Regions from separate parts of the Cryobacterium mannosilyticum genome, predicted to be linked through region 2. Evidence: riboswitches for the same ligand, from Rfam matches in the RefSeq annotation. Region 2 holds a riboswitch; each other region holds the start of a gene.
The links. A riboswitch is a leader RNA that binds a small molecule or an ion and turns the genes downstream of it on or off. The one in region 2 is predicted to bind cyclic di-GMP.

Region 1 (7,864 bases), on a different contig from region 2:
CTCAACGACCTCGCCACCGCGAGTGTCACCGCCGAGCTCGACCCGGAGAAGACCGTGCACCTGAGCTACGGCGACTTCCCCCTCGCCGAGTACCTGCAGCACGTGAGCATCTACCGTGCCTTCCAGGCCTGGTCGATCGCGAAGCTGATCGGGCTGGGCTTCGCGATGCCCGCGCCCCTGGTCGAGAACCTGTGGGAGCAGATCGGGCCGCAGATCCCCGGCTGGCGGGAGATGGGCGTCTTCGGGCCTGAGGTGGACGTGCCGCCGGACGCCGACCGGGAGACACAGCTGCTCGGCAAGACCGGCTACTGGGTGCCGTGAATCAGATCCAGTCGTTGCGCTTGAACAGCACGTAGAGCAGCGCCGACAGCCCCACGATCAGGCCGAGCGAACTGTAGTAGCCGAACTCCTGGCTGAACCCCGGGTAGGGCACGTTCTGGCCGTAGAACCCGGTGATCGCCGTCGGCACGGCGATGATGGCCGCATACCCGGTCACCTTCTTCGTGATCACGTTGAGCCGGTTCCCCTGGATCGCGAGATTGGCCTCGAGGATGCTGGTGGCCAGGTCCCGCAGGCTCTCGGTCCATTCCATCGCCCGCAGCACATGGTCGTAGACGTCCTGGAAGTACGGCCCCATCTCGTCACCGAGCAGGTGCAGGTCGCGGCGGAGCAGCGTGTTGACGACCTCGCGCATCGGCAGGATCACCCGGCGCAGGGTGACCAGGCTCTTGCGGAGCTCGAAGGAACGCCGCTGCACCTGCTCCTGGTCGGCGGTGGGAACGAAAAGCTGGCTCTCCAGCTCCTCGATCTCGTCGTCGAGGGCCTCGACCGCCTCGAAGTAGCCGTCGACGAGGTAGTCGAGCAGCCCGTGCACCAGGAACGCGACCCCGTTCTTCGCGAGGTCGGGGGAGGAGTCCCACCGGGCGACGACCGCGTCCACGCCGAACCGGCCGTTCCGGTGCACGGTCACGAGGGCGCGGTCGGTGATGAACGCTGCGATCTCGTGCGTGGTCACCCGCGAGGTGGCCGGGTCGAGGGCGGCGGAGTAGGCGGAGAGGAAGAGGTGGTCGGGATAGCGGTCGAGCTTGGGTCGCTGGCCGAGGCTGAGCGCGTCTTCGACCGCGAGTTCGTGCAGCCCCAGCTCCTCTGCGAGGAGGGCGAGCTCGTCCTCGCCCGGATCGTCAAGGTCGACCCACACCACCGAGTCGGCTGCCTCGAGGTGCTCGGACACGTCGGCGAGCGAAAAGTCCTCACCGACGAGGAGGCCATCACGGTAACAGCGGGTTCGAGGTGTCTGCACCTCCTCAGTCAACCAGCTATCGCCCGGCTCAGAGCCCGTACAGGTCGTCCCAGCCGTTATTGGACTGTGTGCCGGCGTCGGCATAGGCGTATGCGTAGGCCGGTTCGGCGCGGGTGGTCAGCACCCGGGTGCGCTCGCGCAGGTAGGCGACGGCGTCGGCGGTGTCCGGATCCTTGGCCCGGGTCTTCTCCGGCACGCTGAGGAATTCACTGGTCGGGCCGACGACCAGTTGCACCAGCATGGTGTGGCCGTCGTCGGTGAGCGCCGGCAGCTCCAGGAGCTCGGAGCTGTTGCAGACCGGCAGGGCCACCGCCAGTTGCAGCAGCGCGTCCGCTGCGCCGTCGGTGGTGAGGAACGATTTTCCGCAGTACGAGACTCTCTTCATGGAATTGCCTTCCCCCGCGACCGTCTTCGATGGATCAAACCCAGGTCGATGCGGCCAACGTAGCGCGGCCGCACCGATTCCGCTGTCGGCAGGAATGAGGACACCCGAAAGCGGGGAATGCTCAGGTCACAGGCCGATTCGTTCCCAGTAGGCGAGGCCGGCGGGGGTGTCGATCACCTGTTCGCGGCCGGCATCCGCCAGCTCGATCCGGAAGCTCGGCGCACCGAGCGTGGTGCGCACGGTCAGTTCCGCGCGGGCGTCCCCGTTCGACCAGAGCAGCCGCAGTTGGTCCTCGACGGGGGTCGCCCAGCTGAATTCGCCGTCGAACGCCGGATGCCCGGTGCGCAGCCGGGCGAGCCCGAGCTGGGCCTGGGTGACCTCGGTGCCCAGGGCCTGGCTGACCTCGTCGGCCGGGTAACGGTGCCGGTTCACGTCGCGGCCGTTCCCGGTCTCGGCGAAGAGGCTGGTGTCGTCGAGTCCGCCGAGCAGGCCGACGTAGTAGACCTGCGGGCGGCCGGGAAGGAAGTGCTGCACGGCGCGGGCGAGGAGGTAGGGCGCCGTCTCGCCGGCGAGCGTGCTGAAGAAGGTCGCGTTGATCTGGTGCGGGAGGGTGAACCACTCCGGCACCACGGAGGCGATCGAGGAGTGGCCGTGCGTGGCCACGGCGGCGCGGGCGAAGATGGCGGCCATCTCGTCCTGGCTGATCAACCCGGGACGGTCCCCGTTCGGGCCGGCGTCGATGATTCCGATGCCGTCGTGGGTGTCGAGCACGGTGATGGCGTTCTCCGGCCGGATCTCGAACCAGCGCGCGAGGCGGTCGACGGTGCCGGTGCCGAGGGAGTGCAGCAGAAGCGGGGCGAGCGCGAAGTCGTAGACCCAGTCCACGAGCGGGGCGATCGCGAGCTGCTGGCTGTAGTGCGCGTGCACCTCGACCAGCACGTCGACCTGGGCCTCGTGGGCCAGGGCGACGACGACCTTGGTGAACTCGAGAGTCTCCGGCGTCATGAAACTGTCGGTGCCCGGGGTCTTGACGGCGTAGCCGACCGCGTCGAGCCGCACGGTGCTGACGCCCCCGTCGGCGAGGGCGCGGAGCACCCGCCGCAGGTAACTGCGCGCGGCCGGGTGGTTCACGTCCAGGTCCACCTGGGTGGGCATGAAGGTCGTCCAGACGAGGTGGCGGCTGCCGTCGGCACCCTGGTAGGCCGTGAACGGCAGGCCGGGGCGGGGACGGTAGAACGCGGTGATCTCCCGCTCAGTGCCGCCGTTCGGGAATACGGTGTCGAAGGTGAGGAACATCCCGGCGAATTCCGAGGCGTCGCCACGGTCCAGCCAGTCGACGAATTCCGCCGAGGAGGACGACACGTGGTTGACGATGAGGTCCGCGGTGAGTCCGCGGGTGCGGGCGAGCGACCGCATCTCGTCCCAGGTGCCGAGGCGAGGGTCGACAGACGCGTGGTCTACGGGGTCGAACCCGGCATCCGCGCCGTCGAAGGGAATGTAGAACGGGAGCACGTGCACGCTCGAGAACGCGCGCAGCGGCCCGTCGAGCACGGCCTGCAACTCGGGGACGGTGCCGCCCAGTCGATCGGCGTAGACGAGCAGCTCAACAGCGGACATTCTGGCTCCCGGCATTCCGGCGGCACACCGGTCGGCGACGCGGCGGCAGTCCGCGACCCGTGAAGGAATCGCGGCACCGGTTCAGAAGTTACGGCACGCGGAAGGTCAGCGCAATTTGCGCGGCACCGCGACGGCCGGCGACGAGCCGAACCAGGAGATCCCGGCGCCGGCGGCCTCCGGGGCGGACTCGTGTGAGGGATCCGTCTGAACCGGGGGAGCCGCCCGCCCGTTTCGAACGTTGGATTCTGGGAAGGGAAAACTCATGCTGTGCCAGTCCTATCCAATCGGTAGGCCGGCTGACCCAGGGTCCCGTGCCTTTGCGACCCCGCCTTGCGACGGGTGTGCCCGTGCGATTGGCGGTGAGAAACCGCCCGGCCGGCATGGGAAGATCAGCAGGCCTCGGAGGCAGTATCGCCGGATGGCGGCGGAACGGCAAGGGCCCCGCCGTGCTGGTCGGGTGTCGACCAGCACGGCGGGGCCGGAGCGGCGGTTGTCAGCGGTGGATGTCGCGGCGGATAACGGCCTGCCCCTACTCGGGGACCACCAGTGCGGGCGTGTCCTTACGCAGGGTCTCGCCGCGGAAGAAGCTCGGCTGGCGCCAATAGGTCAGGCCCATCACCGCGCCGCCGAGCAGCAGGAGACCGACGCCGATCACGAAGACGAGTCCGATCCCGAAGAGCTCAGAGCCGCTGCCGAAGTCGGGGCTCCAGCTGCTCACCGCGGTCTGCACGAAGACCACGGTGAGAATCAGCCCGCCGAGCCCCGGCACGAGCAGGCGCATCACGAAGTTCCGGATGCTGCTGAACAGGCTCTGCCGGAAATACCAGACGCAGGCGAACGAGGTCAGGGCGTAGTAGAAGCAGATCATCAGGCCCAGCGACATGATCGTGTCATTGAGCACGTTGACGCTGATGACCGTCATGACCGCGTAGAACCCGCCGGCGATGGCACCCGCGGCGATCGTGGCGTAGCCCGGCGAGCCGAACCGCTTGCTGATGGTGGCGAATTTCGGCGGGAGAGCGTTGTAGTGCGCCATCGCCAGCAGCGTGCGCGCGGGGGAGGTCATCGTGGACTGCAGGGAGGAGGCCGAGCTGGCGAGCACGGCCAGCGACATCAGCACGGCGAGCGGTCCCATGATCGGCGACGCGATGGCGGCGAAGATATTGCCCTGGTTGTCGGGGTTGCTCAGGCCGATGCCGTCGACGCCGACACCGGAGACCATCATGGTCGCGACGATGAGGGCGAGGTAGAGGCCGAGCACCACGAGGGCGGTGAGGGTTCCTGCCTTGCCGGCCGTCTTCTGGCCGCCCTTGGTCTCCTCGTTCATGGTGAGGCAGACGTCCCAGCCCCAGTACACGAAGATCGCCAGCGAGATCCCGGCGGCGAACTGGCTGAAGCTCTCCACCCTGGTCGGGTCGAACCACGCCCAGTCGAACGGGATCGCCGTCGTCGACGCGGCGGAGCCGGCGCCGATGAGGGCCGTCACGGTGAAGATGCCCAGGACCACCAGCTGGAAGCCGACGAGGCTGTACTGCACGAGCTTGGTGGCGTGCAGGCCGCGGTAGCTGACCCAGACGGCGAGAGCGACGAAGGCCAGGCAGGTGGCGATGTTCACGGCGGTGTTGTCGGCCAGCGCGGCCAGGCCGGGATTGCCGAAGACTTCGCCGAGGAAGACGTAGAAGAAACTGACCGCGACGCCGGCCAGGCTGGAGAGCACGATGATGTTGGCGGCGAGCATGCCCCAACCGCCCATCCAGCCGACGAACGGTCCGAACGCCTTGGTGGTCCAGGTGAACGACGTGCCACTGTCGGGGGAGTCGGCGTTGAGCTCGCGGTAGGCCAGGGCGACCAGGATCATCGGGATGAAGGCGACGATGAAGATCGCCGGCACCTGGAATCCGACCTCGCTCACGGTGGCGCCGAGGGAACTGGTCAGGCTGTACGCCGGGGCGACCGAGGACACGCCCATGACGACGACGGCGAGGAGGCCGAGCTGGCCGCCCTTGAGGCCCTTCCTGGTGATGCCGTGGGTGGATCCGGCCGCGTCGTGCAGCTGGTTGCTGTGCACGTGCGGCTGGTGGTCGCCGGTGGGGGAGGCCGGGGCTGGCCGGGTCGAGAGGTCGGTCATGGTGATCCCTTTCATGCGTCTTCACTGACGATGTGTGGGTGGGGACGGCGGGCGCGAGGGGAGGGATGGCGTCGCGCCGCCGACTAAATGAATTGGGTTCGTTTAGTTTGAGCCGGGCGGCAGAGGAATGCAAGCGAATCCGAAAGAAAAAGATAACATTCCGGATGTTTGCACCGTCCTCAGGCGTCAGGCCCCGGCCTGGTGGCAGGGACAGCCGCGAGCAGCGCCTCGAGCCCGAACCGGAAGGCCACGTCGGCGGGGCGCTCCCCGGTGCTCCGATCCTGGCCGAGGACGGCCGCGGTGAACGTCGGGCTCGAGTCGGCCAGCTCGCCGGTGTCGAAAATGTCGGCCGGCGCGTTGGCGTCGAGGGCGGAGCCGAAGATGAACGACTCGACGGCGACGATGGCCGGGATGATCGTCTCCACTGGCACGCCGGCACCGGCCAGCCCCACGGCAACGGTCTCGTACATCTTCAGGGTCTCCGGGGCGCCCGTCACCGGCAGCACGGCCACCAGCGGAACCAGGGGAGAGTGCCGGGCGAACACGTCCCGGTAAGACCACGCCCAGCGGCGCATGGCGTCATCCCAGGGCTCTGAGCCGAACCCGCTCACGTCGACCATGGTCATCACGTGGTCTTCCAGCCACTGCAGCACCTCCTGCTTGGAGGAGACATGGTTGTACAGCGCGGAGGGAGCGACCTTCAGGGTCCTCGCCAGGCTCGACATGGTGAAGCCGCCGTAGCCCTCGGTCGTGATCAGCGCGAGCGCGGCGGCGGTGATCCGGGTGCGCGACAACACCATCTCCAGGGGGCGCCCGGCGCGGCGTGGCGCGGCGCTGGCGTCGGCGGTCATCCGGCGGCTCCTCTCGAAGAGCGTGAGATGGCCAGAGTAGACCATCCGAAATGACCGGTCGTCATTTCGCGGATGCCGCAGAGAGCAATGCCGAGCACGACCGGCGGTCAGAAACCGCAGTGCGTCAGGTCGAGGCTGTGCTGCGCTCGACCGCCGCCGCCGACCTCTCGGAGCCGGAGCGGCCCGTGGTTCCCGCGAACCCTTGACACGGACCGGCATCAAAATTACCGTGAGGAATGAGCCGGTGGTTCGGCCGATTGCCTCCCCGGAAGGCGGGCGAACCGGCCGAGATGGTGCAGTCGTGCCGGAGTTTCGTCGATCTCTATTGGGTGATCACCATGACGGCACGGTCAGATTCCCGGCTCCAGTTCCTCGGCGCAACCGACTCGGTCACCGGCTCGAGGTTCCTGGTCGAATCGGCCGGTCGCCGCATCCTCATCGATTGCGGCCTGTTCCAGGGTTACAAGCTGCTGCGCGACCGCAACCGGCTCGCCTTCCCGGTGGCACCGGAGTCCCTTGACGCCGTGCTGCTCACGCACGCGCACCTCGACCACACCGGCTACCTCCCCGCGCTCGTGCGAGACGGCTTCGACGGACCGGTCTACACGACGAAGGGGACGGCGGAACTCTGTTCGCTGCTGCTGCCCGACAGCGGCTACCTCCTCGAGGAGGAGGCGAACTTCGCCCGCAAGCGCAAGTCGTCGCGGCACGAGAACCCACGTCCTCTCTACACGGCGGAGGATGCCGTGACCAGCCTCGAATCGTTCCGGCCCCGGAACTTCGACCAGGAGATCGACCTCGGCGGCGGCATCCGGGCCACCTTCATTCCGGCCGGCCACATCCTCGGGGCGGCCCAGATCCGGCTCTCGGTCGGTGAGTCGACCCTGCACTTCACCGGCGACCTCGGCCGGGCAAACGACCCGTTGATGAACCCGCCGCGTGCGCTGGAGGCCGTCGACGTGCTCGTGGCGGAGTCGACCTACGGGGACCGCACGCACGACCCGGCCGATCCCGAGGCCGAACTGGGCGAGGTGATCCGCCGGGTCGCGGGGCGCGGCGGCGTCATCGTGATCCCCGCCTTCGCGGTCGGCCGGTCCGAGACCGTGCTGCTGCACCTCTCCCGGTTGCGCGACCGCGGCGAGATCCCGGCGATCCCGGTCTACCTGAACAGCCCGATGGCGGTCGACGCCGCCGAGATCTACCAACGCCACCAGGGCGAGCACCGCCTGACCGACGCCGAGTACCGCAGCATGTACGACCTTGCCCGGATGGTGCGGACCGTCGACGAGTCCAAGCTGCTCAACCTGCGCGGCGGCCCGATGATCATCGTCTCCGCCAGCGGGATGCTCACCGGCGGCCGGGTGCTCCACCACCTCTTGGCGTTCGGATCTGACCCGCGCAACGCCATCATCCTCACCGGTTTCCAGGCCGGCGGCACCCGCGGCGCCGCCCTCCTCCGCGGTGACGACACGCTGCGCATCTTCGGCCGGGACGTGCCGATCACCGCCGAGGTCGTGGAGATCGGGAGCCTGTCCGCCCACGCCGACTCCGACGAGATCATCGAGTGGATGCGTGCCGCCCCG
Region 2 (7,864 bases):
CTGCTAAACGCAGAAGGGGTCTTCACCGCAGCCCTGGCGTGGTTCGTGTTCAAAGAGAACTTCGACCGCCGTATCGCACTTGGCATGCTCGCGATCGTCGCAGGCGCAATCGTTCTTAGCGTCCCGTCTGGCGCGAATTTCGGCAGCCCGTGGCCCTCTTTGGCGGTTCTCGGCGCCTGCCTCAGCTGGGGCCTGGATAACAATCTCACCCGCAAGATCGCACTCAATGACGCCATCTGGCTCGCCGCAGTGAAAGGCGGGGTTGCCGGACCCGTGAACCTCATCCTCGCCTTTTTACTCGGCGCACAGATCCCCAGCACCCTTAACATCGCGTCGGCGATGGTAATCGGTCTGTTCGCCTACGGCATCAGCCTGGTCCTGTTTATCGTCGCCATGCGCCACCTCGGGACGGCCAGGGCCGGCGCCTACTACTCGATCGCTCCGTTCTTCGGAGCAGTACTTGCAATCACGCTCGGAGATGCAATCAGCTGGCCAGTGATAGTCGCTGGCCTTCTCATGGCCGTCGGTGTTTGGCTGCACCTGACCGAGCGACATGAGCACGGGCACACTCATGAAGCGACTACCCACGATCATCTGCACACCCACGACGAGCACCACCAGCACGACCACGAGCCAGATCAAGAAGTCGGTGCGAACGGCTGGCACAAACACCTGCACACACATGAACCGATTACCCACACCCACGAGCACTACCCGGATAGCCAGCACAGACACGCTCACTGAAAACCGAAATCAAGTTTCAACTGGGGGTCAGCGTGCCTAGATGGGGTGCACGCCAGCTTGACGTCAGATCTGGTCGCGAAACCGGGACTGCCCCGAGTTCAGCTGACTCAAAGGGCTCCCAAGCGACACGCCAACTGGGCCGTGGAGACTCGAAGGGCTGGCTGCGAAATCCGTGTCCGTGAACGTCCGGCTTGCGGGACAGCAGATGAGCCCACGCGTGACGGCAGAATGTCTTCAACAGCGCCGGCGCCGGTGGCACTTGGGAGACGCAAAGACGATCTTGTACTTGTGGCTATTGGATACACGTTGGTCACCCTCGTAGAGTGACAAATGCGCGCAGTGAAGTTGCTGCGCGAACGTGCATGCTCTCGACGCCGAGACGCACACCACTTGGAGATCGGGGCACCGCATGACTCAGCCACGAGGCCATACTGGGCCATGGCAAGTACTGGGGGCGATCCTGTCCTTCCTCGCCAAGGGCATCGGTGCCGGGCTGTCCTCGATCGCCACCATGACTTTCGGAGGCCGAGCTGCCCCCGGCGACCTGCCAACATCGCCGCCGCCGAAAGAGTATCGACCGTAACGACCAGCACCGCCTCAGCAGATTCGGGTACTGACCCAGACGGAGAAACTTCCGCAGCTGGCTGGCGGCCCGGACTTTCGTTCATCGAACGCGGCTCCGGTCAAGGCGAGCCAAGAACCGGCCGTGGATGTCATCATCTTTGGTGCCGCGACACAGTACCGTCAGGAGACAACAGGACTGGAGCGTGGGCAATGGTTTGTTTAAGGGTTCGGGCGGGCGCACTGATCTGCACGGCGGCGCTGGTCCTCACCGGGTGCGCACCCGATGATTCGATCTCGCAGATCCGAGGCTTCTTGGCCGCCGAGAGCGGCCCGGACGACGTGCTCCCGCCCGGGGTCGAAGACGCAACGAGCGATCCCGAATCCAGCCGTTTCGTCGGCGAGCACGCTGGCGTCAGCTACTTCCTCACGAAGCACATCGATCCGGCCTCCGGGGCACCCGGCTACTGCCTCGTGATCTCCAACCCGCCGGACGGCGCAGCATCCAGCTGCGCATCAGATGTCAACGCAACACGTTTGTGGGTTAGCAGCTCCGAGACGGGCAGCGCCAGAGTCGTGGTCGCCGACGACATCATCCCGGACGGGTGGACGAAGCTCGGCGACTTCCTGATCGTCAACCCCGATAAGTGACTCCCTCGGCTCGACACCGGGATTAACCTGCGGCACCGGCGCGCTGAGGGTTCCCCATGGGGCGACAGCTGCCGTTCATGCCCTGGAACGGCGTTCAGCTCGAGGGCGGCGGGACCGAGGCGCCGCCGCGCAGCGCCACCCGGAGGTTCAGCTCGTCTCCGGCCTGGAGCTGGCGGCTGGTGAGCGGGTTGAGGAAGCCGAGGTCATCGACCGTGATGCCGAAGCGATCTGCGATGTCGTTGAGCGTGTCGCCGGCGACCGCACGGTAGGAGCTGGGGGCGCCATCGGTTGTGGCGGTGGCGCCGCCGGCGCCGAACCGGGCGCCGGTATCGACGGCGAGCAGCCCGGGGCGGGTGTCCGGCACGTCCCAGGTGATCGTGCCGACCGCCCAGGGAGTGAGCACGCAGCCGTCAGGATCGTTCGTGCCCGAGGGGTTCGCGGTGATGACGGCGGTCAGGTAGTAGCTGGGGTCGCCCCCAGAGAAGTCCATGGGGCCCATACTCAGCCCGGGCTGATCGGCGTCCGTGGAGAGGTTGCCGAACGAGAAGCTGTGCATGTCGGCCAGGCAGGTCGTGGTCTCCGACCAGGGACTGAAGAAAAGTTGCACGCCTCCGGGAACGTCCGAGTGGAAGTTCTTCAGTGCGACCTCGAACCCGCCGCCTTCCGCCGTGACGACGACGGTTCCGGAGACGGTGTTGTCCCCCGAGGGCGACGTGAGCTCGGCCGTACCGATGACACCGTCAGGGATGACGGCGTCGGCCGCGCGGTCGGGTGGGGCCGACGCATCAGTGTTGACGGCCGTGTCGACCGGTGGAGTCTCGGTTGTCGGGGGCGAGCAGGCCACCAGTCCGAGCACCAGAGCGATGCTCCCCAGAACGGATGTCGTCAGTCGTGGCATCAGGTCCCTCCCCGCCGAGCCCAGTATGGCAGTCGGCCGCATCGCCGGTCCAGCCGCGGGCCCGACGGACGAGTTGGCCCGTCCGAAGTCGCTACCGCACGCACCGATCGCTCTGTCTGAATCGGCACTGCGAAGGCTCAGACCAACCGTTCAAAGTCTCGAGGTTTTGACGCTCAGGTCTCGACGGGCTCCGGTTCAAGGCTGCGGGTCAGGGCCGGCGTCTGTCAGTGACCAGGCCGTGACGGAGACTTCGCCGCCCGCGACGATGTCGAGGGTGCTGGGCCAGGAACCGCGAACCAGGCCTGGGTAGAGCGCCGCGTAGAGCGTGTATGTCGTGGGGACATCCGCTGTGGCCATGGCGCCCCAGCCGAGCCGGGCGATGGCGTAGCCGCCAGCTGGAACCACGATGGGATCGGCTCCCTCGTCGACGGTCATGAACGTTCCGCCGTGCACGAGGGTGACGTCGAGGGCCGACCCGTTCTCATCCGCGAAGGCGAGGTCGGGGTAGCCGCTAAGGGTGCACGGGGAGTCGGTGAAGTTCATCGCCTGGATCGACAGAGTGCGGTGCCCCATGGCCGCGTCCGGGTCTCCGAGTAGTAACGCCGCCTGGTCGGGCGTGCACCAGTCGGCGGCGGGATCGGCCGCTGCGGGCGCGATGGTGGGCGGCGGCGTGACCGGGACATCCGGGTCGGGCAGGGAGCCGAGGGTGTGCCCATTGGCGCGGGCGTTCTCCGCCGCCGCAGCGAGCCGTGCGGCCCGGCTCCCCGTACCGGCCGCCAAACCGGAAAGAATCACGGCGACGACGACGATGCTGCCAAGAACGGCGAGCGGGCGCGTGCGCAACGGGCCGGGTGCGGCCGACGCCGGGACGGCATCCCCGCCCGGCTGAGCCGGGTGGGCCGGGTCGGCCGGTTGGGCGCGGCGCAGGGTGAACAGAGCCGGCAACCACCCCCAGGCGATCCCCCAGTACCCACTGAGGAGAACGGACTCACCAGCCGGGTCAAGCACGAATGCGGCGCGGGACGGCGGGAATGACGCAACGATCGCGCTGATCACCCACGGGAGGGTGGCGAGGAAGCCGGTCAGAACCGCCACGAACCACAGGGCGAAGAACCGGGCTGTGCGCGACCCGTCAATCCGGTCGACGATGACGCGCGCCAGCAACAGGTAAACCACAAAGACGACGACGGCCGAGGCAAGAGGAGCGAGAGCGATCCACGGCCAGGACCAGAACCAGACGCTGCGCGGGATCGTTTCCGGCAGGAGGTGCTTCACGAAGGCGTTGGGGACCAGAGCGAACCAGGTCAGGAATCCGAATCCGCCGGCGCACACGACCCACCACGCGGCGGCGACGGACGCCGGAATCCAGGGAAATGTACTGTGGCCGGGCCTTGTCATCCCCAGAGACTACTTCACCGCCGGGCAGGCATCACGCGCAGTTACGGGCACATTGGCAAGACAAGGTCCAACGATCCAAGCCGTTCCGCTAAGGGTTCCCCTTTCGTCCGAGCCGCACCGCTCCGCCATCAGGTGCCGTGCGAAGCTGACAGGCGCGTATGAGACATGCCAAAATTTGCCCGGTGCTCGTGGCGGCGCGTGGCGGTACAGGTTTGCTTAACCGAATCACCTACCCGATAAGAAAGTGACAGCGTCGCCGCGCAATTGAATAGCGGACCTAACAACTTCGCGTTTTTGACTAAGTGCCGGGGAGAGCGTTTCCGCCGGCGATGTCTAAGGACCTATTCCCGTCGTCGGGCAGGGGGCGGCCCTCGATTCCGGCAGAGGTCGTAATCAGGGCGTCTGCGGCGGATAGGGCAGGGCAAAAACAACGACACCGGGGAGCAGCGAACGCGGTCCGTGTGGTTGGGTCCCCTGATAGAGTCAGCCGACGTATGGGCGTTTGCTCATCATGCAGGCAAACCCGGCGCGAGCCGGGTACGCAAAGCCACGGAAAACACGCTGTAAGCCGGGCTACCGAACAGCAAGGACCACCCGCATGCTCATGGAAGCTGGGCCGCCCTCGCCCGAGGAGACGACTGTTGCCGTTCAAGAGCTCTCGGCAGCCTCGCGGCGCAACAATGTGACGGTGAGTGGCAACCCGAACGGCCGTGCGATCGTGTTCGCACACGGCTTCGGGTGCAACCAAAGCGCGTGGCGATTTGTCACCCCGGCCTTTCTCGCGGACTACAAAGTCATCGTGTTCGACCATGTTGGAGCAGGCAGTTCCGATGCATCTGCCTACAGTTTCTGGAAGTACGACTCGTTGCTCGGGTACGCGGACGACCTGCTCGAGATCCTTGATGAGCTGGACGTGACCGACGTGGTGTATGTCGGTCACTCTGTTAGCGCGATGATTGGTGTGCTCGCCGCGAACCGTGACCCGTCCCGCTTCGGCGCTCTCGTCCTGATCACCCCGTCCCCTCGATACATCAATGCGCCGGGCTACGAGGGAGGATTTGAGGTCGAGGACATCAATGCGATGTTGGATGATCTGGATTCGAACTATTTCGGCTGGTCGTCGGTCATGGCACCACTGATGATGGGCAACCCGGACCGACCGGAGCTAGGAGATGAGCTGACGGAGAACTTCTGCAGCACCGACCCGACGATCGCCCGCCATTTCGCGCGTGTCACGTTCCTTTCCGACAACCGGGAGGACCTCCCCTTGGTCACCACGCCGACTCTGATCCTGCAATGCACCGCCGACATCGTCGCTCCCGCCGCCGTAGGGCGCTACATTCACCAACAGATAGCAGGCAGTACCCTGGTCACTCTCGCAGCCACCGGCCACATCCCTAACCTGTCGGCACCCGACGCTCTAACGGATGCCATTCTTGCCTACCTGAAATGAGTGACGGGGGCGATCGGCGGGTCGAGAGCCTATTCGAGGACCTCTATGAGCACGCTCCGTGCGGGCACCTCTCTACAACGATCGACGGCATCATCATCCGAGTCAACAAGACTCTGCTCAAGTGGACGGGGTATCAGCGCAAAGAGCTCGTCGGCCAGCCGTTCGTCTCGTTCCTTCGACCAGGCAGCCAGTTGATGTTCGAGACTCGATATCTCCCGGTGCTCCACCTGCGAGGTGAAGTGAAAGCGGTGGCGGTGTCGTTCCGGCACGCGAACGGCACCGCGCTGCCAATGATGCTCAACAGCACCGTGACCACCGATGGAAATGGGGAACCCGTTACCATCCGGACGGCCGTCTTCGACGCCAGCGAACGCCAGGAATACGAGCGAGAGCTCCTCGCCTCCCAACGCAAGGCGGAAGCGTCGGAAACTCGGATAAGGGTGCTACAGAACGCATCGAGAGTGTTGACCGGAGCCACTACCGACATTGAGCTGGCGAATCAGCTGACGAAGATCACCCGTGAGGCATTCGCTGCGACTAACGTTTCGATGTACCTCCTGAGCGCTGAGGGGAAGCTGGTCCTAGCATCGGGAAATCCGACGCTGGGACTGCTCGATCTGTCCGGCGACGGGCCAGCCGGTGTACTGGCCCGCACCGAACGCACGATGATTCTTTCGCGCGCTGATCCCATCACCAAGCCATCAGGGCTCGCCGAAGTGATGCGAAGCGCCCAGGTGGAGACGCTCGTGTCCGTGCCGTTGTCGGAAGAAGCATCTCCACTCGGTGTCCTGATCAGTTCCTTCGCACGTTCAAGGAGCTTCGAAGTGGACGACATCGGGCTGTATGAAGCACTCGCACGTCAGTCCGCCCAGGCGCTGACGCGCATCCATCTCCTCCAGCAACTTGAACGGCTAACGCTAATCGACCCGCTTACGGGCCTTGCGTCCCGTCGCCTCATCCAAAAACGTCTCAGCGACGCGGTGAACCTCTCACGACTCAACCACCGTTCGATAGCACTCCTCCTCATCGATCTGGACGGTTTCAAACTCATTAACGATGAGCTGGGACATGCCACCGGTGACAGCGTGCTGAGCGAAATTGGCTCCAGACTGTCGTCGGTCGTCCGTCACGGCGACCTCGTAGGGCGACTCGGTGGGGACGAGTTCGTGGTCCTCTGCGAGGACGTGAAACCCGAAGAGGTGGACCGTATCGTCGAACGACTCCATGCCGCCCTCCGCGAGCCGCTCACCGGGCGCGCCAGCCAGAAACGGGTCACCGGGAGTATCGGCGCCGTCCTGTATCTCGGCGGAGTCCCGGATCACATCCCTCCCGACCTGATACTCGAACAAGCCGATGAGGCGATGTACCGGTCCAAGCGCGCGGGGAAGAACCAGGACACCACCGTCATAGTCGAAGACACCTCGCCCGCGGAGAACCGCCCGATACTCTAATCGGCGACACGGTGGTGGTCCTCCAGCACGGTTGCCGTGGCCTCCTTCACCTGGAGGAACAGGAAACAGAACCGCCCCGCGTGAGCCATTCGTACCTTGGTCGCCGTTGTTCGGTTGGGCGGCTCTCGGCGCCCGCTGACCGTCCGGCTTGCGGGACGGCGGATGAGCCCACGCGGGGACCATTTCCTCAGGGCCGTTTAGGTGGTCTGGGCTATGGGTCTGGTTTTTCGGTCGGGATATTTCTTTCCACGCTCTCACTGCGTCAACAGCACGGTCACGGTACGCGCCCGCGAAAGGGCGACTTCGCCCTGCGCTGGTCTTCGCTCCCGAGGAATCCCTCAGCTAAGAAGCGGCCCGTTATGCCCACGTTGGGGCTGAGAGCGAGTTGGAGTTCCAAGGCCTTGGAGTGTCGGCCTGCAGGACGCTGGACTGCGATTGACCGCTTCCGGCGCGCCCTGGTTCGGGACCGGCAAGTTGACCCGCGGGAACGGTTTCCCGTGGGTGACCGCCAGAATTGCCCGCTCTTCGAGAACTGCTCCCTCGTGGCTAGATGACAGCAATTGATGGAATCGAAGGGCGACATGTTAAATGGCCAAGGTTTTATAAGGCCCTTGAGGACACCCCGACTAGATGTGCCCTCGAAACGAAAGAGCCAACGTCCGTTACCCCTCTGGCTCGGAGCCTCGGCGCTGCTCGTAGCAGGAGCAT
Region 3 (7,864 bases), on a different contig from region 2:
CGTCAACCGGGCCGGCGAGCACTGGAGCCTGCGGTGGATCCTCGTGCACCTGATCGAGGAGACCGCACGCCACAACGGGCACGCCGACCTGCTCCGCGAGGCCGTGGACGGCACGGTCGGCGAGTAACCCGGCCGACCGGTCAGGTTCCGCCCTCGCGGGCGAGAGTGATCGCGGCCGCGTGCGCGCCGACGGCATCCAGATAGCGGCCGCCGGGCGGCCGGAGCGCCGGAGCATCGCCGAACCGGTAGACGAGCGGATGCCCGGTCGGCAGGTTGAGCCGGTGGATGGCGTGGTCGTCGAGCGCGTCGAGCACGGCGCAGTATGCCCGCAGGGAATTGCCGTGCGCGACGACGAGCACGACCTGGCCGGCGGTGAGCCGCGGCTCGATCCGTTCGGCGTGGAAGGCGACGACCCGGGTCATCACCTCGCTCAGCGACTCGGTGCGGGTGAGGGCCTCGGCGGGGAGCCGCCGGAACAGTGCCGACTCCCGCAGTGCGGCGAAGGCGGCGTCGCCCAGCGGCGGCGGCGCCGTGTGCACCGAGCGACGCCAGGCGAGGAACTGCTCCTGGCCGAACTCGGCCCGCACGTCCTCCTTCGACCGGCCGGTCAGGGCGCCGTAGTTGCGTTCGTTCACCCGCCAGTCCGCGGCGAGGACCTCCGGGCGGGAGGGCAGCTCCCCGGTCACGATCTCGGCGGTCTGCCTGGCCCGGTGCAACTCGGAACTGAAGACGGACTGCGGGGCGAGGCCCGCCGCGGCGAGCAGGGCCGCGGCGGACTGCGCCTCGTGGATCCCGCGCACCGACAGCGGGACATCCAGAACACCCGTGAACAGTCCGGCCGCATTCGCGGTGCTCTCGCCGTGACGGAGCAGGACCAGGATGCCGGCGTCTCGCACGGGTCACCAGCCTGTTCTCCGTCGCGGATGCCCGCGGGCCGGTCTCCCGGCAGCCGCGGCCGTCCTGGGCCGTTGTTCGGTTTCAGGCTACCGGTTAAGGCTCACGGTTTCGGGCTCACGGTCCCGCTGGCAGCGGGTGCGCGCCGGCACCCGGGTGCGCGCTCGCAGCGGGTGCGCGCCGGCCGGGGAGCGGTCAGAACCCGCCGAAGTCCCCGCCCCCGAAGTCGCCCCCGCCGAAGTCCCCGCCGCCGAAACCGCCGCCCGAGTCGCCGCCGAAGTCCCCACCGGAGGAGGCCGTGTCGGCGCCGGAGCTGTCGGCGCCGGCATCCGAGCCGGAGTCGCCCGAGGAGTCGCCACCGGCATCCGTGCCCCCGGAATCGCCCGGCAGGAACGCGCTCACCAGGGCGGACCCGATCACATAGCCGGCGACCGTGCCGAGGATGGTGCTGCCGACCATGCCGCCGAAGCCGAGCCCGCCCTGGCCCTGACCGCCGAAGCTGCGGGCGAGGGTGCCGGGCTGCCGGAGCTCCTGGCGGGTGGCGGCCTGAGCGAGCGTGGCCGGTTCGGCGTTCGCGGGTCGCTCGGCGGCGTCGGCGTTCTCGCTCAGCCGGCGGAAGAGCAGGTCGCGCTGCTCCTCGGTGAGTTTGCTGAACGCCTCGGTGTGCACCTGCTCGATCGTTTCGGGCGGGGCCGTGCGCAGCAGGTACTCGTAGCGTTCGACGGCGATCTCATCGTCGGTGCGTTTCGGTGCGGCCGGGCGGGCGGGTGAGCGCTCCGGCTCGTCGCGGCCGAGGAGGCGGTCGAGGAATCCCATGGTGTGCTCCTTCTGGCTGTCGGGATGACTGGCGGGCGCCGCATCGGGGCCGACGTCGACGTGGGTGGCAGTGCCGGTGGCGGCAGTGCCGGTGTCGTTGTCGGTGTCGGTGTCGGCAAGACTGGCAGGCGAGGCTGGGCGCGGGCTGGGCTTCTTCTCCCAGCCGGCCGAGCGCCCGGGTGCCCGCCTGGCCCAGCGCCCGGGTGCCCGCCTGGCCCAGCGCCCGGGTGCCCGCCTGGCCCAGCGCCCGGCCGGGCACCCGGCGTAGCATTCGATCGTCCGTCGACGCGCTTTCGCGCAGACCAGGAGGCAGCGTGCGCGGTGGTGAGGAGACCCTGCTCGGCATCGACCTGGGCACCAGCTCGGTCAAGGTCGCGCTCTTCGATGCGGACGGGCGGCGGCTGGCCGGCGCCCAGGCGGCGTACCCGCTCGACGCGCCGCACCCCGGCTGGGCCGAAACGAGCCCCGACGCCTGGTGGGCGGCCGTCTGCGCGGCCGTGCGGGAGGTGACGGCGGCTGCCGACCGTGACGTCGGCGCCGTCGGACTGTCCGGCCAGATGCACGGACTCGTGCTCGTCGACGGGCGCGGCGCGCCGGTGCGGCCCGCGATCACCTGGGCGGACACCCGGGCTGCAGGACTCCAGCCCGACTGGGCCCGGCTGGCCCCCACGGTGCTCGAGCGGCTCGGCAACCCGTTCAGCCCCGGAATGGCCGGCGTGCTCCTCGGCTGGCTCGCCCGGCATGAGCCGGCCACGCTACGGGCGGCAGTCGTCGCCCTGCAGCCCAAGGACTACCTCCGGCTGCGCCTCACCGGCATCGCGGCGACCGAGCACACCGATGCCTCCGCGACCCTGCTCTACGACCTGACCGGCCGGGCGTGGCTGACCGGCCTCGCCGCCGGCCTGGGCATCGACCCGGGGCTGCTCCCGCCGATCAACGAGGCCGCCGAGATCGCCGGGCCGCTGACAGCGGATGCCGCGGCCGACCTCGGCCTGCGGGCGGGTATCCCGGTGGCGCACGGCCTCGCCGACGCGGCCGCCGCGATGCTCGGCAGCGGGCTCGTGACTCCCGGCGCCGTGCAGCTGACCCTCGGCACGGGCGGCCAGTTCGTCACCCCGGTGGCCGCGCCCGCCCCGGCGGCCGAGCGGGGCATCCACTGCTTCGCGGCGGAGACCGGCTGGTACCGGATGGCGGCGATCCTCGGCGGCGGGCTCGCGCTGGACTGGGTGCGCCGCGTGCTCGGCTACGAGTGGCCGGAGTTCTACCACCTCGCCGGCCGGTCGATCGGCCCGGGCGCACCGCTCTTCCTGCCGCACCTGGTCGGGGAGCGCACGCCCTACCTCCGTCCGGACCTGCGCGGCGCCTGGGTGGGGCTCGACCTCGGCCATGACCGGTCCGACCTGGCCCTGGCGGCGCTCGAGGGGGTGGCGCTCGCGCTGCGCACGGCGCACACGGCGCTCGGCGCGCGGTCCGGCGGCGACCTCTGGCTCGCCGGCGGCGGCACGACCTCGCCGCCCTGGCGCGGGATGCTGGCCGACCACCTCGGCCGGGGGCTGGCCGCCGTGGAGGTGCCGGGGGCATCCGCTCGCGGGGCGGCGCTCGTCGCCGGACTGGCCGTCGGGCAGGTGGACCGGGCCGGGATCGCCGGGCCACTGGCCCCGGCGCGGCGGCACGTGGCCGATCCGCGGCCGGGCTCCGCCGCCCAGATTGAGGAGCGGGCCGCACTCTGGGCGGATGCCGTGCGGCGGAGCCTGGAGTGATCCTCTCGCCGTGATCGACCTTTTCGGTCCAGACCGACCGGCGTGCCGGTCGACCTCGACCGGAATGGCAGATCTCGGCGGGGTGGCGGGGTGGCGGGTGGCGGGGTGGCGGGGTGGCGGGTGGTCCGCAGGGAAAGTCTTGGGATGATGGAGCAATGACTCGAACCGTATCCGGAGCCCGCGTGCTGATCACCGGCGCAGCCATGGGCATGGGCCGCCTCTACGCCGAGCGGGCGGTGGCCGAGGGAGCCAAGGCCGTGATCCTCTGGGACCGCGACCCCGCGGCGCTGGCGGTCACCGCCGCCATCCTGAACGAACGTTCGGATGGCCGCAGCCAGGTGGCGCCGTACGTCGTCGACATCGCCGACCTGGGAGCGATCGCCCAGGCGGCCCAGCGGGTGCGGATGGAGGTCGGCAACCCCGACATCGTCATCAACAATGCCGGCATCGTGCGCGGCTCCTACTTCTGGGAACATGACAACGGCGACGACACCCGGCCGACCATGCAGGTCAACGCCCTCGCCCCCATGTACATCACGCGTGAGTTCCTGCCCGCGATGATCGAGGGAACCGGCCGCGAATCGCGCATCGTCAACATCGCGTCGGCCGCGGGGATGCTATCCACTCCCCGGATGAGCGTCTACGCCGCGTCGAAGGCCGCGCTGATCGGCTGGAGCGACTCCCTCCGCCTCGAGCTCACCCAGCAGGGCCACGGCCAGGTGAAGGTCACCACTGTCTGCCCGAGTTACATCTCCACCGGCATGTTCGAGGGTGCCCGCGGCCCCCTGTTCACCCCGCTGATGACGCCCGAGCATGTCGTCGACCGGGTGTGGCGGGCCATGCTCGCGGGCCGTCCGAGGCTCCTGATGCCGTGGACGGTCGGCCTGTCCAGCGCGGTGCGGGGCCTGCTCCCCCTGCCGACGTGGGACCTGGTCGCCGGCCGGGTCTTCGGCGTGTACCGGTCGATGGACGCCTTCACCGGCCGACGCTGACCTGCCCGCCCCGCCGCATCCGTCGCCCGCCCGCTGAGATGCGGACAATGCACCTTCGTGGCGCGGGAGGGTGCTTTTTCCGCAACGCACCAACAACGCGCCGGCGCCGGCGTGCCCCGAACTGGGGTCCTCATTTATGAGGACAACGGGGTGGTCTTCGCCTACGTTGAAGGTGCGCCCCCGGACGAGCTCACAACCGTCGGCCGGAGGAAAGGCACACCCGTCGCGAGGCGGGGTCGCAAAGGCACGGGGCCTCATGGTCAGCCGGCCCACCGGGAACAGGAACCAGATCGATGAACACAGTGACCGACGGCCCCGCCGTCCGCACGGGTGGGTCGGGAATCTTCACGCGGCCCACGGGCATTGCGGATGGCGCCCGCTGGCTCTTCCTCTGGCTGGCCGTCGTCTCCGTGGTCCTGGCCCTCCCCGGGGTGCTGCTCACGGCGCGCGGCGGGCTGCTGGCCCTGGGCCTCGCCGGCGGTGCCGTGCTCGTCTCCTCGCTCACCACCGGCTTCGTGCGCCGGCGCATCCCCCTGGGCGTCGACCTGATCGACGCGCTGGCGATGATGGCATTCGCCCTGGCGTCGCCGAAGGCGTCGGCCGTGGTCATGGTCATGTTCGGCGCCCTCTGGTTCCGGTCGCTGTACGGCTCCGGCGCGCAGGCCCTGCTGCGGGTCAGCCTGTTCGCCGCGGCCCTCGGCTCGCTCTACGCGGTGTGGCCGCTGCTGCGGGAGGACAGGATCGGGACCGACTTCGGCGCGTTCCTCGGCGTTCTCCCCACCATGTTCTTCACCGTGCTGATCGCCCGCCAGCTGGGCAAGTCCCTCGCCGCCCGGGAGCAGAGCATGGGGCGCGACCGCGTGCTCGCCGCGACCGGCTCCCAGCTGCTCGGCGCCACCAGCACGGCCGCGATCCTGGCCCTGGGCTGGTCGGCCTCGGCCGAGTTCTGCGCGGCGACTCCCGGGCTCCGGCTCGTCCTGCTCGCACCGGACGGGCGCACCCTGCGGGTCGCGGGCACGGCCGGCAACTTCCGGAACGTCCCCGGCCGGCTCCCCGGCGAGGTCCTGTTCACCCGGCCCGGGACATCCGTCGCCCGCATCCTCGACCCCGCGCCGCTGAACGCCGCGGTCGGCGAGCCGCTGATGTGGGAGTGCCTCGAATTCGAGGGGCGGGACGAGCGGAGCTGGCTGCTGGTCGGCGCGCCGGGCAGGATCCCCGCCGAGGCGATCCTCTCCGTGCGGGGCCTGGCCGGCCAGGTCGCGCTCGCCATCCGCAACAGCCACGCGCACGAGGAGCTCTCGGCGCAGGCCCGCACCGACTCGCTGACCGGCCTGCACAACCGCGCCTCGCTGCTCGCTGGACTCTCCGCCGGCCTGGCCGGCGGCGACGATCCGGCCGGGTTGCAGGTGCTCTTCCTCGACCTGGACGACTTCAAGGACGTGAACGACGAGCTCGGGCACCGGGCCGGCGACATCGTGCTGGTCGAGGTCGCCGCCAGGCTGCGCGCCTCGGTGCGCCCGACCGACGTCTGCGCGCGGCTCGGCGGAGACGAATTCGCGGTGCTCCTGCACGGCACCGGCCTGGCCGAGGCCACCGAGATCGCCCAGCGAATCGTCGACGCCGTGGCAGAACCGTTCCTGGTCGGCGCCGAGTCGATGCGGGTCGGCGCCAGCATCGGCATCGCGACGCCCGCCGCCGGAGTCGGCATCGAAGAGCTTGTGCACCAGGCCGACGTGGCGATGTACGCCGCCAAGGCGAAGGGAAAGGGCCGGGTCGAGCCATTCACCCCCGGCCTCCTGACCGCGGATCGGTACCACACCGTCCACGCCTGACTCGGCGCCGCGGACCCGACCGCGGTGCCCGGAGCGGGGCGCGGGGCCCGCTCCGCCGGCCCCGACAGGACGAGGTTGACGGATGCTCACTCAGCGTCGTAGTATGGAATCGTTTCCATGGAAACGATTCCATATAACACGACGAGGTGACACCCGATGGTTGCGATCACGATCAAGGACGTGGCGGCGCTCGCCGGCGTCTCCGTGGCCACGGCCTCGCGGGTGCTCTCCGGCAACCCGGCCACCTCACCGGACTCCCGGGCGCGGGTCGCCGCGGCCGTCACGGAACTCGACTACCGGCCCAACGCCCAGGCCCGCGCCCTGCGCTCGACCCGGTCGGACTCGATCGGCCTGCTCGTCTCGGACGTGCGCAACCCCTTCTTCGCCGACCTGGCCCACACGGTGGAGCAGGCCGCCCTGGCCGCCGGCTACGTCACCCTGCTCGGCAACGCCAATGAGCGCAAGGAACAGCAGGACCGCTACCTCGACACGCTGATCTCCCGCCGGGTGGACGGCATCATCGTGGCCCCCCTCGGCGACGGCAGCGGCAGCATCCGTTCGCTCATCACCCGGGAGATCCCCACCGTCTTCGTCGACCGCACCGTGGACGGCCTCGACATCCCGAGCGTGACCACCGACAGTGAGGCCGGCATCCGGCAGGCCGTCCACCATCTCGCGGCGGCCGGGCACACTCGGATCGGCTACATCTCCGGGCCGCAGGCCACCTCCACCGGCCGGGACCGGTTCGCCGCGTTCACCCGGGCGATCGCCGCCGCCGGACTCAGCCAGGATCCCGAACTCGTCTACTTCGGCGACTATCAGGCGGCCAGCGGCTCGGCCGGCGTGCACGCCCTACTCCAGCTGCGCGAGCCGCCGACGGCCCTGCTCGCCGCCGACAGCCTGATGGCCGTCGGGGCGATCGCCATCCTGCACAAGCTCGGCCGCCGGATCGGCGCCGACATCGCGCTGATCGCCTTCGACGACATCGAATGGTTCGCCCTGCTCAACCCCGCGCTGAGCGTGATCTCGCACAGCGTCGAGGAGATGGGCCGGATCGCCGTGGACATGCTGCTCCAGGTCATCGACGGCGGAAAGCCGGAGTCGGTGGTGCTGCCCAGCGAACTGATCGTGCGCGCCTCGTCGTCTACCCCCACCTCACCCGCATCCGGGCCCAGCCTAAGGACGAACTGAAATGAGCCAACAACCACTCGTCACCCTGCAGAACGTGGGCAAGACGTTCGGCCCGGTCACGGTCATCAAGGACGTCACCGTGAGCGTCTACGCCGGCAAGGTGCAGGTGCTGCTCGGTGAGAACGGCGCCGGCAAGTCGACCCTGATCAAGATGATGGCCGGCGTCTACCAGCCCGATGCCGGCCGGATCGTCGTCGACGGCAAGACCGTCACACTGCCGACCACCCGCGCCGCCGAAGAGCTCGGCATCGCCACCATCCACCAGGAACTCAATCTGGTGCCCACCATGAGCATCGCCGAGAACGTGATGCTGGGGCGGATGCCGACCAGGCACGGCATGGTCGACCGCAGCGCCCTCCGCAACCGGGCGCGCGCCGCC

Region 1: another riboswitch for cyclic di-GMP. It lies ahead of gtfA (sucrose phosphorylase); the one in region 2 lies ahead of E3O32_RS06325 (alpha/beta fold hydrolase).
Region 3: another riboswitch for cyclic di-GMP. It lies ahead of E3O32_RS09190 (GGDEF domain-containing protein); the one in region 2 lies ahead of E3O32_RS06325 (alpha/beta fold hydrolase).

The regions. Positions count from the first base shown of each region.
Region 1 covers NZ_SOFM01000002.1:27,537-35,400, forward strand. Annotated here, with positions in the region: gene E3O32_RS00325 (hypothetical protein) at 1-321, shown strand, start outside; gene E3O32_RS00330 (magnesium transporter CorA family protein) at 323-1,300, opposite strand; gene E3O32_RS00335 (hypothetical protein) at 1,329-1,685, opposite strand; gene gtfA (sucrose phosphorylase) at 1,812-3,302, opposite strand; cyclic di-GMP riboswitch class I at 3,586-3,658, opposite strand; gene E3O32_RS00345 (APC family permease) at 3,832-5,430, opposite strand; gene E3O32_RS00350 (TetR/AcrR family transcriptional regulator) at 5,610-6,281, opposite strand; gene E3O32_RS17120 (hypothetical protein) at 6,332-6,487, shown strand; gene E3O32_RS00355 (MBL fold metallo-hydrolase RNA specificity domain-containing protein) at 6,620-7,864, shown strand, end outside.
Region 2 covers NZ_SOFM01000016.1:89,163-97,026, reverse strand. Annotated here, with positions in the region: gene E3O32_RS06345 (DMT family transporter) at 1-744, shown strand, start outside; gene E3O32_RS06340 (hypothetical protein) at 1,621-1,956, shown strand; gene E3O32_RS06335 (LysM peptidoglycan-binding domain-containing protein) at 2,051-2,854, opposite strand; gene E3O32_RS06330 (DUF4232 domain-containing protein) at 3,050-4,252, opposite strand; cyclic di-GMP riboswitch class I at 4,759-4,833, shown strand; gene E3O32_RS06325 (alpha/beta fold hydrolase) at 4,851-5,705, shown strand; gene E3O32_RS06320 (sensor domain-containing diguanylate cyclase) at 5,702-7,156, shown strand.
Region 3 covers NZ_SOFM01000025.1:31,574-39,437, forward strand. Annotated here, with positions in the region: gene E3O32_RS09165 (DinB family protein) at 1-127, shown strand, start outside; gene E3O32_RS09170 (2,3-bisphosphoglycerate-dependent phosphoglycerate mutase) at 141-896, opposite strand; gene E3O32_RS09175 (hypothetical protein) at 1,090-1,710, opposite strand; gene E3O32_RS17250 (hypothetical protein) at 1,787-1,978, shown strand; gene E3O32_RS09180 (xylulokinase) at 2,025-3,470, shown strand; gene E3O32_RS09185 (SDR family oxidoreductase) at 3,626-4,462, shown strand; cyclic di-GMP riboswitch class I at 4,666-4,739, shown strand; gene E3O32_RS09190 (GGDEF domain-containing protein) at 4,756-6,294, shown strand; gene E3O32_RS09195 (LacI family DNA-binding transcriptional regulator) at 6,451-7,485, shown strand; gene E3O32_RS09200 (sugar ABC transporter ATP-binding protein) at 7,487-7,864, shown strand, end outside.